2 regions of the Neorhizobium petrolearium genome follow, and region 1 is predicted to be linked to the other one. Evidence: riboswitches for the same ligand, from Rfam matches in the RefSeq annotation. Region 1 holds a riboswitch; the other holds the start of a gene.

What was found. A riboswitch is a leader RNA that binds a small molecule or an ion and turns the genes downstream of it on or off. The one in region 1 is predicted to bind cobalamin.
Positions count from the first base shown of each region.
Region 2: linked by a shared signal. The riboswitch ahead of QEO92_RS02555 (aromatic ring-hydroxylating oxygenase subunit alpha) and the one ahead of QEO92_RS23115 (CbtB domain-containing protein) in region 1 are both predicted to bind cobalamin.

Region 1 covers NZ_CP123000.1:4,773,200-4,778,905, reverse strand. The annotation lists gene cobN (cobaltochelatase subunit CobN) at 1-1,757, opposite strand, end outside; gene cobW (cobalamin biosynthesis protein CobW) at 1,827-2,864, opposite strand; gene QEO92_RS23120 (DUF1636 family protein) at 2,861-3,256, opposite strand; cobalamin riboswitch at 3,362-3,565, opposite strand; cobalamin riboswitch at 3,625-3,822, shown strand; gene QEO92_RS23115 (CbtB domain-containing protein) at 3,860-4,036, shown strand; gene QEO92_RS23110 (CbtA family protein) at 4,049-4,816, shown strand; gene cobO (cob(I)yrinic acid a,c-diamide adenosyltransferase) at 4,858-5,427, shown strand; gene QEO92_RS23100 (cobyric acid synthase) at 5,432-5,706, shown strand, end outside.
Region 2 covers NZ_CP123000.1:496,888-502,593, reverse strand. The annotation lists gene QEO92_RS02560 (BA14K family protein) at 1-65, opposite strand, end outside; gene QEO92_RS02555 (aromatic ring-hydroxylating oxygenase subunit alpha) at 185-1,432, opposite strand; cobalamin riboswitch at 1,544-1,759, opposite strand; gene QEO92_RS02550 (DUF6656 family protein) at 1,905-2,522, shown strand; gene QEO92_RS02545 (L-threonylcarbamoyladenylate synthase) at 2,555-3,532, shown strand; gene QEO92_RS02540 (FAD-binding oxidoreductase) at 3,545-4,987, shown strand; gene QEO92_RS02535 (winged helix-turn-helix domain-containing protein) at 4,984-5,364, shown strand; gene QEO92_RS02530 (DUF1217 domain-containing protein) at 5,389-5,706, opposite strand, start outside.

The DNA of each region.
Region 1 (5,706 bases):
GACAATCCGGCATCGGTCAGAACCGGCGGCAGATGGCCGATGGTGACGGCGGAAATCCGTCGCTTGGCGACCGCTGCCTCGCCCGGATTGGAAACGATAAAGGGATAGATGACCGGCAGGCCCCCGGTCACGATCTCTGGAAAGCAATCCTTCGAAAGGGCAACCGTCTTGCCCGGCAACCATTCCAACGTACCATGGGCGCCGACATGCACGATCGCATGCGCGCCGAGCGTCTCGCGCATCCACTGGCCAAAGGCCACCAGCGCATGGCGTGGCGGCAGATCCGGGTCGTGATAATCGGCCCGGCGGTCTGCGTTGCGGCCGCGATCCGGTGCCAGCGCTACGGTGATATTGCCGAAAGTCGCTGCACGGAAACGGAAGGCGCCATCCCCAAGCTCCGCGTCGGGCGGCCCCCAGGCGGTTTCTGCGCCCGGAGCCGGGTGATAAGCGGAGAGCGGATAAGAACCGGCTTCCCGGTTTAGCAAGTCAAGAAGGTCTCGCGCGGTCACCGGTATGTCGGGGATGGAATAGCCGGCTATCGAAAGCTCGCGCAGCATGGACAGCACGCTTTGCGGCACGTCCAGCCCGACGGCATAGCCTGTGCGGCCGGGCGCACTCGGATAGTCCGGCATCAGGATGACGATCTTGCGGGCGGATCGCGGCGTAGATTTCAGGCGCAGGAAAGCGGCAATGCGCTCGGCGACCTGCTCGACCCGGTCCGGCTCCGGCCGGCTAAGAAGGTTGGCGGAATCGCTGCCGGCCTTGAAAGAGATCGCGCCGGCCAATATGCGCCCGTCGAGTTCCGGCAGGACCACATGCATGGCGAGGTCTGCGGGATTGAGACCGCGGCGGCTTTCCGCCCAGCCTTCACGCCGTGTCGTAGCGATGACGACCTGGAACACCGGCACGCCGGTGCGATCGAAGATCGTCTCACCGCTGTCGCTCGCGCCGCTGGCAAAAGCGGTGGTGGCAATGATCGCCGCAGGTTCGAGATCTGCGATCGCTTGTTCAACGAAGTTTATCGCCTCGACATCCTTCAACCCGCTGACGAAGATCGGGATCGGCGCGAAACCGCGTTCAAGCAGCGCTTCGAACAGCGCATCGATCGGTGCGGTGTCGTTCGCGAACAATATGGAGCGGTAGAAGAGGACCGGCAGTCGCAGGGCGTCTGGCGAGAAATCCGCGAGCAGATCGTCCACTCCGACGATTCCGCTGCCTGGCCTGTAATAGCCCATCTTCGACATCGGTGCGGCTTGCGGCAGGACCTCCTGCTCGTCATTCGCCAGCGCGGCCAAACGCTTTGCAAGCAGACGCATATTGCCCGGTCCGCCCTCGCGGAAACAGGCAAGAAAGCCGGCAAGCACCTCTTCGGAAACGGTCGAGGCAGCAGCGAGTCTTTCATCGCGGATACTGCATTCGCCGGGCAGAAGCGCGAGCGCGGTCTTCTTGAACCGCGCCAGCCGCGAAATCTCTTCGACACCATATGACCAGCGATCATAGCCGCCAAGGATGCGCACGAGAATAACTTTGGCATGTGCCGCCGTCTTTTCGATCCAAAGATCGACAGACATGGGATGCCTGAGATCAGCGAGATTGGTCAATCGCAGGGTCGGCTGACCTTGGCCCCATGCGGCGGAAATGCCGTTCAGATCGCTGCCAGAAAAGGACAGCACCACCACATCGGCCGGCGACTGGTTCAGGTCAACCGGTTCGATCAGGTCGTCGAGCGACGACGATGTGGTGGCGAGTATGTGCATCCTTCTCTCTGAGTTTCTGTTTTCTCTCGGCAATTGCCAACGGAAAACCGCTTCACACTTTTCCTGCTATCACGCGGCCAGCATCCTTTCGATCGCGGCGCGGTCGATGCCCTTTTCGCCGATTACGACAAGGCGGCTTATCCGCGCCTCACCGGGCGCCCAGGCTCGGTCGAAATAGTGGTTTACGCGCGATCCTACCGCCTGAACCTGCAGGCGCATCGGTTTGTTCGCGACTTCCACGAAGCCTTTTATGCGCAGTACGTTCTCCGCCTCCGCCGTCGCGGAAATGCGGGCAGCCAATTCGTCAGCATCGGAAACAGCCGGGAGATCGACGACAAAGCTGTCGAAATCATCATGATCGTGGTCGAGTTCGTCGTCGTGATGGGTCTTGCGGTTTTCGATATCGTCCTCGACGGCGAGGCCAAGTCCGATCAGCACGGCCGGATCGATCGCGCCATTGGCAGCCGAGACGATCTTCACGGCACGCGGCAGATGGGCGGCGACGCGGTCCCGGGCGGTAGCAAGGCCCGCAGCATCGAGGAGATCACTCTTGGTCAGCACGATCATGTCGGCGCAGGCGACCTGATCCTCGAACACTTCCTCGACCGGATCGTCGTGGTCGATGGAGCCGTCCGCCTGGCGCTGCGCCTCCAGCGCTTCATGGTCATCGGCAACGCGGCCTTCGGCCAGTGCCACACCATCCACAACGGCGACAACGCCGTCCACCGTGACACGTGCCTTGACGGCCGGCCACTGAAAAGCCTGAACGAGCGGCTTCGGCAGCGCAAGGCCGGAGGTTTCGATCAGGATGTGGTCGACGCGCGGTTCGCGTGAAAGAATCTGATCGATCGCCGGTACGAAGTCATCCGCCACGGTGCAGCAGATGCAGCCGTTGGCAAGCTCGATGACGTTGTCTTCCGGGCAGCTCTCGATGCCGCAGCCCTTCAGTATCTCGCCGTCGATGCCGACATCGCCAAATTCGTTGACGATGATCGCCAGCCGCTTGCCGTCAAGCTTCGCGATCAGGTTGCGGATCAGCGTGGTCTTTCCGGCCCCCAGGAACCCGGTGACGACGGTGCAGGGAACGCGGTCGAAGCTGACGCTCATGATGGCATGTCCTCGTGATGATGAAAGGGTGGGATACGGGCCGTCAACCCCTTGCCGCGCAGACATGTCGGGCGGCCGCGTAGAGGAAGGAAACCGCGCTCGTCCTCGGCCAGCATCATCGCGCCGGTGACGATGTCCTCGACATTGTCGAGGGACAGATGGCCGAAGACATAGGACCAACCGTTGCGGTGATTGAAGGCGGCGCTGGGGCTTTTTTCGCAATTGGCAAGGCAGGTGACGGGCTTGACCGCGAGCGGCTTGCCGTCCGCTGCTTCACGTAGCGCTGCGATCAACGCGATGCCCGGCCGAACGTCGCCGTCGGACACATCACGGCAATTGGTACAGACGAAAATCGTCACATCTGCCGGATCATCTGGTCGGTGGTCACTCATCGGTCAGCCGCGTTCCCGCCGGGGTCGAAACAATCGGGGCGCGGAGCAGAGGGCTGAAACCGCCTGCGGTGATCGAGAACTTCCTCCGGAGCACCCCGCCCGGTGAAGCAAAAACATCAGATGGCAGGTCTCCTGGCTTGCGGGTCACCGCCATTTGCCTGCCTTCCCGGTTTCCCAGTGGCTTATAGGCAATGGCTCGCCGCTTACAGTTGCGGGGGCAGCCGCGGCATTGATCGCGAAAGGGATCTCACCGCATTCTCTCTTAGCCCTCCCCGTTGCCGGAAAGGGACCATCTCTTTTCAAGTAAGCCCGGTCGCATGCTTATGTCAATGCGTCGCAAAGGCGATTGCCGTGAGGCCGATTTCGTCTATAGTGAGCCAGCCTATGGTGCCCCGAAAGGGTATTTGAGGGAATGCGGTGCGACGGATCTGCTGTCAAACCCGCGGCTGCCCCCGCAACTGTAAGCGGAAAGTCTTCGTCCATGATGCCACTGGAGCAATCCGGGAAGGCGGGCGCAAGATGCCTGATCCGCGAGCCAGGAGACCTGCCAGAGGCGAGGAAAAACTTCAACGGCCCTCGGGTGGAGGGCGAAAGGACAAGGCAATGGCAACGAAAACCGCTTCGACGGCAGTCGGTATTTCCTCCTCGAAGATCATCCCGCTCAGCATGACGGCCCTGCTGGGGCTTTTCGTCGTCGGTTTCGTCGGCTTCTCGCATATGGAAGTCGTGCACAATGCCGCGCACGATTCGCGTCATTCCTTCGCTTTCCCCTGCCACTGAGGGGAGTTTCCCATGTCGTTGTTTCGTAACATCGTCTTCACGGCGGTGATCGCCGGGCTGTTGTCCGGACTGCTGCTCACCGTCATGCAGAGCTTTTCCACTGTCCCGCTGATCCTGCAAGCGGAGAGCTACGAGAATGCCGGCGGCGGAGAGGTCGGCCACAGCCACAGCCATGAGGCCGCTCCCGCCGGCAATGCCGCAACGCCTGCGGACCATCATCCCGACGAAGAAGCATGGATGCCGGCAGACGGTTTCGAGCGCTTCATTTATACGGCCGCCGCCGACATGCTGGCCGCGATCGGTTTCGGTCTTATTCTGATCGCGGTTTCAGAAGCCCAGGGCGGTCTCAAAGGCTGGCGCAGCGGACTGATGTTCGGTATTGCCGGCTTCCTGACCGTCAGCTTGGCTCCAGGGCTCGGCCTCCCCCCGGAACTTCCGGGCATGCCGGCTGCTGAGCTTGGTCCCCGTCAGGTCTGGTGGATTTCGACCGCAGTCTGCACTGCAGCGGGCCTTGGCCTCCTCGCCTATACGCGCTCAGCCGTATTCGCCGCGCTGGCGATCGTTCTGCTGATCGCGCCACATATCGTCGGCGCGCCGCTGCCGCCCGGGCATGAAACGGCTGTGCCGCTGGAACTCTACGCCCGCTTCGTGAATGCTGTCTACGCCACGAACCTGGTATTCTGGGCTGTACTCGGTGCGTTGGCCGGGATGATCCGCGAACGCTTCCGTGCAGGGGAAGAGATCACGGCGCGGTCTGATGGGGAGTTCGTATCGCGGTGAAGGAGATCGACGAGGCATCGGTCGAACGTCATCGCGCCAAGATGGTGAACCGCAAGGCAGTGCAGGACAAGGAAGTCGCCGGGAAGACCGTCGAAAAGGGGCTTCTCATCGTCCATACCGGTCCCGGCAAGGGAAAATCCACCGCCGCCTTCGGCCTGGCTTTGCGTATGCTCGGCAACAATCGCCGGGTCGGCGTCGTGCAGTTCATCAAGGGTGCCTGGTCGACAGGCGAGCAGCCGGCGCTGGCCGTTTTCGGCGATCGGGTCGTCTGGCACACGATGGGCGAAGGCTTCACCTGGGAAACTCAGGATCTGACGCGGGATATCGCGGCCGCCGAAAAGGCCTGGGCAAAGGCTCTCGACCTGATGGCGGACGAGACGATCGGACTCATCATTCTCGACGAACTCAACATCGCGCTTCGTTACGATTATCTCGATCTCGACAAGGTGGTCGCAGCACTTCAGGCGCGGCGGCCGGACCTTCACGTGGTCGTCACCGGTCGCAACGCCAAGCCGGCGCTGATCGAGGCGGCGGATATGGTCACAGAGATGACGCTGGTCAAGCATCACTTCAAGGCGGGCGTGAAGGCCCAGGCCGGCATCGAGTTTTAACGGTATGACCGCTCGCGCGCTGATGTTTCAGGGTACGGGTTCGGATGTGGGCAAGTCGCTGGTGGTGGCCGGGCTTGCCCGCGCCTTTACGCTGCGTGGGCTGAAAATCATGCCGTTCAAGCCGCAGAACATGTCGAACAACGCGGCAGTCACGGCGGATGGCGGCGAGATCGGACGGGCGCAGGCCTTGCAGGCGCGTGCGGCCGGGGTCCCGCTCAGCGTACATATGAATCCTGTGCTTCTGAAGCCTCAGAGCGACGTCGGCGCGCAGGTCGTGGT
Region 2 (5,706 bases), 1.3 Mb from region 1:
AGGCTCGTGAGCGCTACGGCAAAGGCTGCCGCAACCGTGGTCAAACGCAAACGAATGGCATTCATCCTGATGTTTCCCTGTGGTTAATTTCACCTGGGAACAACGCGGATGCGGAAGCTTGGTTCCTCGGGAACCCGGCCCCGGGCCGATCACGAACGAGCGATCTGCGTCGCCGGCAGGAATGTCACGCCACGATCGAAAGCTTCGCCTGCTCATCCCCCTGCAGGCGGTTGACCATGAAGTTCGAATACCATTCGACGAACTGCATGACACCACCCTCATGGACCGCCGAATAGGGGCCTGGCTCATAGGCCGGCGAGCGGATGCCGAAGGCGTTCTCCTCGACGATCTGGCGATCCTGGTCGTTGGTCATGTTCCACACATGCGTCAACTCTTCGATATCGTAATCGACGCCCTCGACCGCATCCTTGTGGACCAGCCATTTGGTGGTCACCGCCGTTTCCTCCGGGCCGAGCGGCGTGACGCGGAAGGAGATCGCGTGGTCGCCCAGCATATGGTCCCAGGTGGTCGGATAGTGGAAAAGCAACATGGTGCCGATGCCGTCGATCGTCACGCCGTCTGAAAGCTGGCGGACGACGGCCTTCCTCCCCGACATGGTGTAGCTTTCAGCGCCTTCGATCAACGGCATGCGGGCGACGCGGAACTGGCCATCCGGAGATATCCGGAACTCGCTCGGCAGATTGGCCGCCTCGCAGCGCCGCCAGTGTTCGGTGATGACGGGATCGTCAATGGCGCCGGCCACACCGCTGACGGTCGGCGCTTCCGGGAACGTGCGGCAGAGCTCCGGGTGATTGCCGACACAATGATAGCACTCGCGGTTGTTTTCCCAGACGAGTTTCCAGTTGCCCTTTTCGATGATCGTCGACTGATGGGCGACCTTGGCTTCCGAAAGGCGATGCGGCGCCATGTAGGGCTCGATGGCCGCGCGGACGGGTGCGAAGTCCGGCGCCTCGTTGGCGAGGCAGATGAAGATATAGCCAGCAACGCTTTCGCAATGGACCTTCTTCAAGCCGAACTGGCTCTTGTCGAAATCCTGGCCCATCTGGCGGGCGGCCATCAGCGAGCCGTCGAGCTCGTAGGTCCACTGGTGGTAAGGACAGACGAGGCGGACTGCCGAACCGCTCTCCTTGGTGCAGACCCGGCTGCCGCGATGGCGGCAGGTATTGTGGAGCGCCCGGATCCGGCCGTCGCGACCGCGCACGATGACGACCGGATAATCTCCGATCTGCAGCGTGAAATAGCTTCCGGCCTTCGGCAGTTCGCAATCGTGGCCGACAAACAGCCAGTCACGGTACCAGATCATTTCGAGGTCGAGCTTGTAATAGTCCGGGTCGGTATAGAAGGCCTGTTCGAGGCTGAAGCCTTCACGGCGGTTCTTCAATTGCCGCAGGACCTGACTGCGAATTTCCATCTTGCCTTCCTCGTCAATGCTACCTTCAAGCGGCCTGCGGAAAGGACATGGAAAAACCAGCTGGCCTCAGCCTGCCAGTCTCCTTGTCCGAACGCCCGCCGCGATCGGTCAAAATCTCGTTCACTTCAGGCTGGTTTCCGGGCTCAGGAGCTGTCCCTTGCGGGACTGGCCTGGCGCCTTCCCGGGCAGCCTTTGCGGCTCTTTCCCAGTGGCTTCCGCCAGGCCTTCGAGCTCCACCACCGTTGCGGGGGCAGCGCCGGGCTTCGACCGGCTTCCCAATTCTCCGCCCCTCCCTAGCGGGGCGGCACCTTGAGCTTGAGGCGGATATAACCATCCTCCAAACTTGCCGCATAGATGACATTGCGACATCGGCAACCGCATTGACGACGGCCTTTCTCAAGCCTCGCGAAAGGGAAACTCGTCATTAAGAGTTGAATCCTAAAATCCCGGCCTCAATGGGAGCGGCGCCATCGTGCAGGCAAAGGCAAAGATCCGCTACTTCGAAGCTCCTCCGCCGGCTCCTCCTGTTCCGGCGGCGACAAAAACGACCGTGCATTCGGAATTTCTGCGGACCGGGCGCATCACACGCTACAAGCCAATCTGGGCACCGGAGGAACGCCGTTATCTCAGTTACACCGAGGTCGCGGAACGCACAGGCAAGCGATTGGAGGCCGCAGGCGAAAAAAGCCACGAGCGGATCAACGCCTTCCACCGCTCAATCCAGTTCCCTAAGGTCATCTTCCATCGCACGCTCGATGACCGTCCGCATCTCGGCTATTGCCACGTGACGGCCGCCCGGACTCTCCTCGCGTCTCGCGTGCCGGTGCGCTGGTCTTTCTACATCGCCAATTTCTTCTCTGAGATCGGTGAGGAGGAAGAGAAATTCTTCGAGCGCATCAGCCATATGAATGCGCGTATGTATTTCGCGGTCGCGATCGAAAGCGAGCCCGGCCAGCCTTTCCGGATCAACCGCTCGATCCGCAGGAACGGGCTCCTGTTCAGGACCCACGATCCGATGGAAGCGATCAAGAACGTGCTGATGCTCGGTGCTTCAGGCGACGCGCTTCGCGAAATCATCAAAAAGCTTTGACGGCGGACGAGTCCGCGTTATTGACGGCGAACATGACAGCCGAAATCATAGACATCACCACGGATCGCGAAAAGGCGCTCGAGCGCGCCTGTGCCGTCCTGGCAGACGGTTTTCCTGTCGCGATCCCGACTGAGACGGTTTACGGACTTGCGGCAGACGCCACCAATCCCGCCGCCATCACCCGAATCTACGAGACCAAGGGTCGGCCGCGCTTCAACCCGCTGATCTGCCACATGTCCGACCTCGCCATGGCCGAGCGCTATGCGGTCTTCGACCCCGTCTCGAAAAAGCTTGCCGAGACCTTCTGGCCCGGACCGCTGACGCTGATCCTGCCTTTGAGGCCCGAAAGCGGCATCCACTCGCTGGCGACGGCCGGGCTCGACACGGTCGGCATCCGCCTGCCGAAGGGTTTTGCCGCCGACCTCATCCGCGCCTATGGCAAACCGCTCGCCGCCCCCAGCGCCAACACGTCCGGCGGAGTAAGTCCGACGAGCGCCCGGCATGTGGCGGACGACCTGGGCGACAAATTGAAGCTCGTCATTGACGGCGGCGCAGCACCGGTCGGCGTTGAATCGACCATCCTTCGCGTCGAAAGTGGCGCACTCCGGCTGCTGCGGCCCGGCGGGGTTGCCGGAGAGGAAATAGAAACGGCAACGGGGCTGACCGTCATCCGGCCTGAAGGTCCCGCAGCGATCATCGAGGCGCCCGGCATGCTTGCCTCCCACTATGCGCCGGGTGCGAGCGTGCGGCTCAACGCCGATCATGTCGAGCCGGGCGAGGTGTTGATCCGCCTCGGCGCGGTTCCGGTGAAGGGAATCGAACAGGCCGCTGCAATTTTCGACCTCAGTCCCTCCGGCGATCTTGCCGAGGCGGCCGCAAATCTGTTCGATTACCTTAAGCGCGCCGATGCGACCGGTGCCACCCGTATCGCCGTCACACACATTCCGGGTCACGGTCTCGGCGAGGCGATCAACGACCGGCTGGCCCGCGCCGCAGCGCCGCGGAAATAAGAGGAGACGCCGATGGACATTTCGGGACCCAAACCAGAGCTTCTTGACCGCTTTGCGGCGATCGTCGGCGAAAACCATGTGCTGCGCGACCAGCAAGACCTCGCGCCGCATCTCATCGAGGGCCGCGGACTTTACCAAGGCTCCTCGCCAATGCTGCTCAAGCCGGGCTCCACGCAGGAGGTTTCGGCAATTCTCAAGCTTGCAAGCGAAACCGGCACGCCGATCGTGCCGCAGACCGGCAATACCGGCCTTGTCGGCGGCCAGACCCCGCGCACCGGCGGCAATGACCTGATCGTCTCGCTTGAACGCATGAACCGCATCCGCGATGTGGATCCGGTCGCCAATGTGCTTGTTGCCGATGGCGGCGCAATTCTTGCCGATGTGCAGAAGGCGGCAGAAGCGGTCAACCGGCTGTTCCCCTTGTCGCTCGGCTCCGAAGGTTCCTGCCGCATCGGCGGCAACCTTTCCACCAATGCCGGTGGTACGTCCGTGCTCGCCTACGGCAACATGCGCCAGCTCTGCCTCGGCCTCGAGGTGGTGCTCCCGACGGGGGAGATCTGGGACGGCCTGCGACGGCTCAAGAAGGACAATACCGGTTACGACCTGCGTGACATGTTCATTGGTGCTGAGGGAACTCTCGGCATCATCACCGGCGCGGTGCTGAAGCTTTTTCCGCAGCCTGTCGGCCATCAGGTGGCGCTCGCCGGCCTCAACTCGCCCGAGGATGCTCTCAAACTCTTCGAACGGGCCTCGAACCTCTGCGGCACGGCGCTGACCGGCTTCGAACTGATGCCGCGCATCGGCATCGAGTTTACCACCCGCCATATCGAAGGCGTGCGTGACCCTCTTTCGGATCCGCATCCCTGGTACGCCCTGATCGACATCTCCACTTCCGATTCCGCCGAGACGGCGCAGACCATGGTTCAGTCGCTGCTCGAACAGGGATTCGAGGCAGGTCTCATACGCGACGCGGTGATTGCCTCCTCAGTCGCCCAGCAGAGGGCACTCTGGCACATGCGGGAAAGCATGTCGGACGCCCAGAAGCCGGAGGGCGGCTCGATCAAGCACGACGTTTCCGTGCCGGTCTCGAAAATCCCGTCCTTCATGGCGGAGGCGGACAAAGCGGTGGTGGCAGCCGTTCCCGGCGCCCGCATCTGCGCCTTCGGCCATCTCGGTGACGGCAACATCCACTACAACATCTCCCAACCGGTCAGTGCGGACATGAAGGCCGACAAGGCCGCCTTCATCGCCCGCTGGCGGGAAGTCAACGAGATCGTGCATGGTATCGTGCTCGCTGCTGGCGGCTCCATCTCCGCCGAACACGGGATCGGCCAGCTGAAGCGCGACGAACTCGCCCATATCCGATCGCCGATCGAAATGGACCTGATGCGGCGCATCAAGAGGGCTTTCGATCCGGCCGGTATCATGAATCCCGGCAAGGTGCTCGTTCCATGAGCCGGGCGCCGAAGACGACGATCCGCATCGACCTCGACAATGGCGTGCGACTCGGCCCGGGCAAGGCGCAACTCCTCGAACTCATCGCCGAGCACGGTTCGATCCGGGCCGCCGGCGCGGCAATCGGCATGTCCTACCGGCGTGCCTGGCTGCTCGGCGACGAAATCAACCGGATGTTCCGGGAACCGTCGATTTCCACCCGCCACGGAGGAAAAAGCGGTGGTGGGGCCGGTCTCACCGAATTCGGCCGGGAACTGCTCTCCCGTTACCGGCGCATGGAAGAGGCAAGCCGCGACGCGATGCGCGCCGATCTCGACTGGTTGGCGGCCAATACGGATCTGAATTTCGAATCGTCCGACAAGAGCGACGAAACCTGAAACCCGACCAGCCCAACACTCGCCTTAGCCCATCCTGATCTGAGACAGTGCCCAGAGCGTATCGGCACTGATGCCGGCTGAACTGCCGCTGAGAATATCGGCCGCCGACGCGGTCGTCGTGGCATTGCTCTCGATGTCGTACATGACGGTGAACCGCCTGATCAGCTTGTCGAGCTTTTCCGGGTCGGACAAATCCTCGAGATCGAGATTCTTCTCGACCAGTTTCGCCTGCTGATCGACGTCCATATTGCCGATTTCCTCCGGCAGGCTGAACGTGATACGGAAGAACTCCATCAGCGCCTCATCGCCGAGGATGACATAGGGATCGGTGATGGTGTCGGC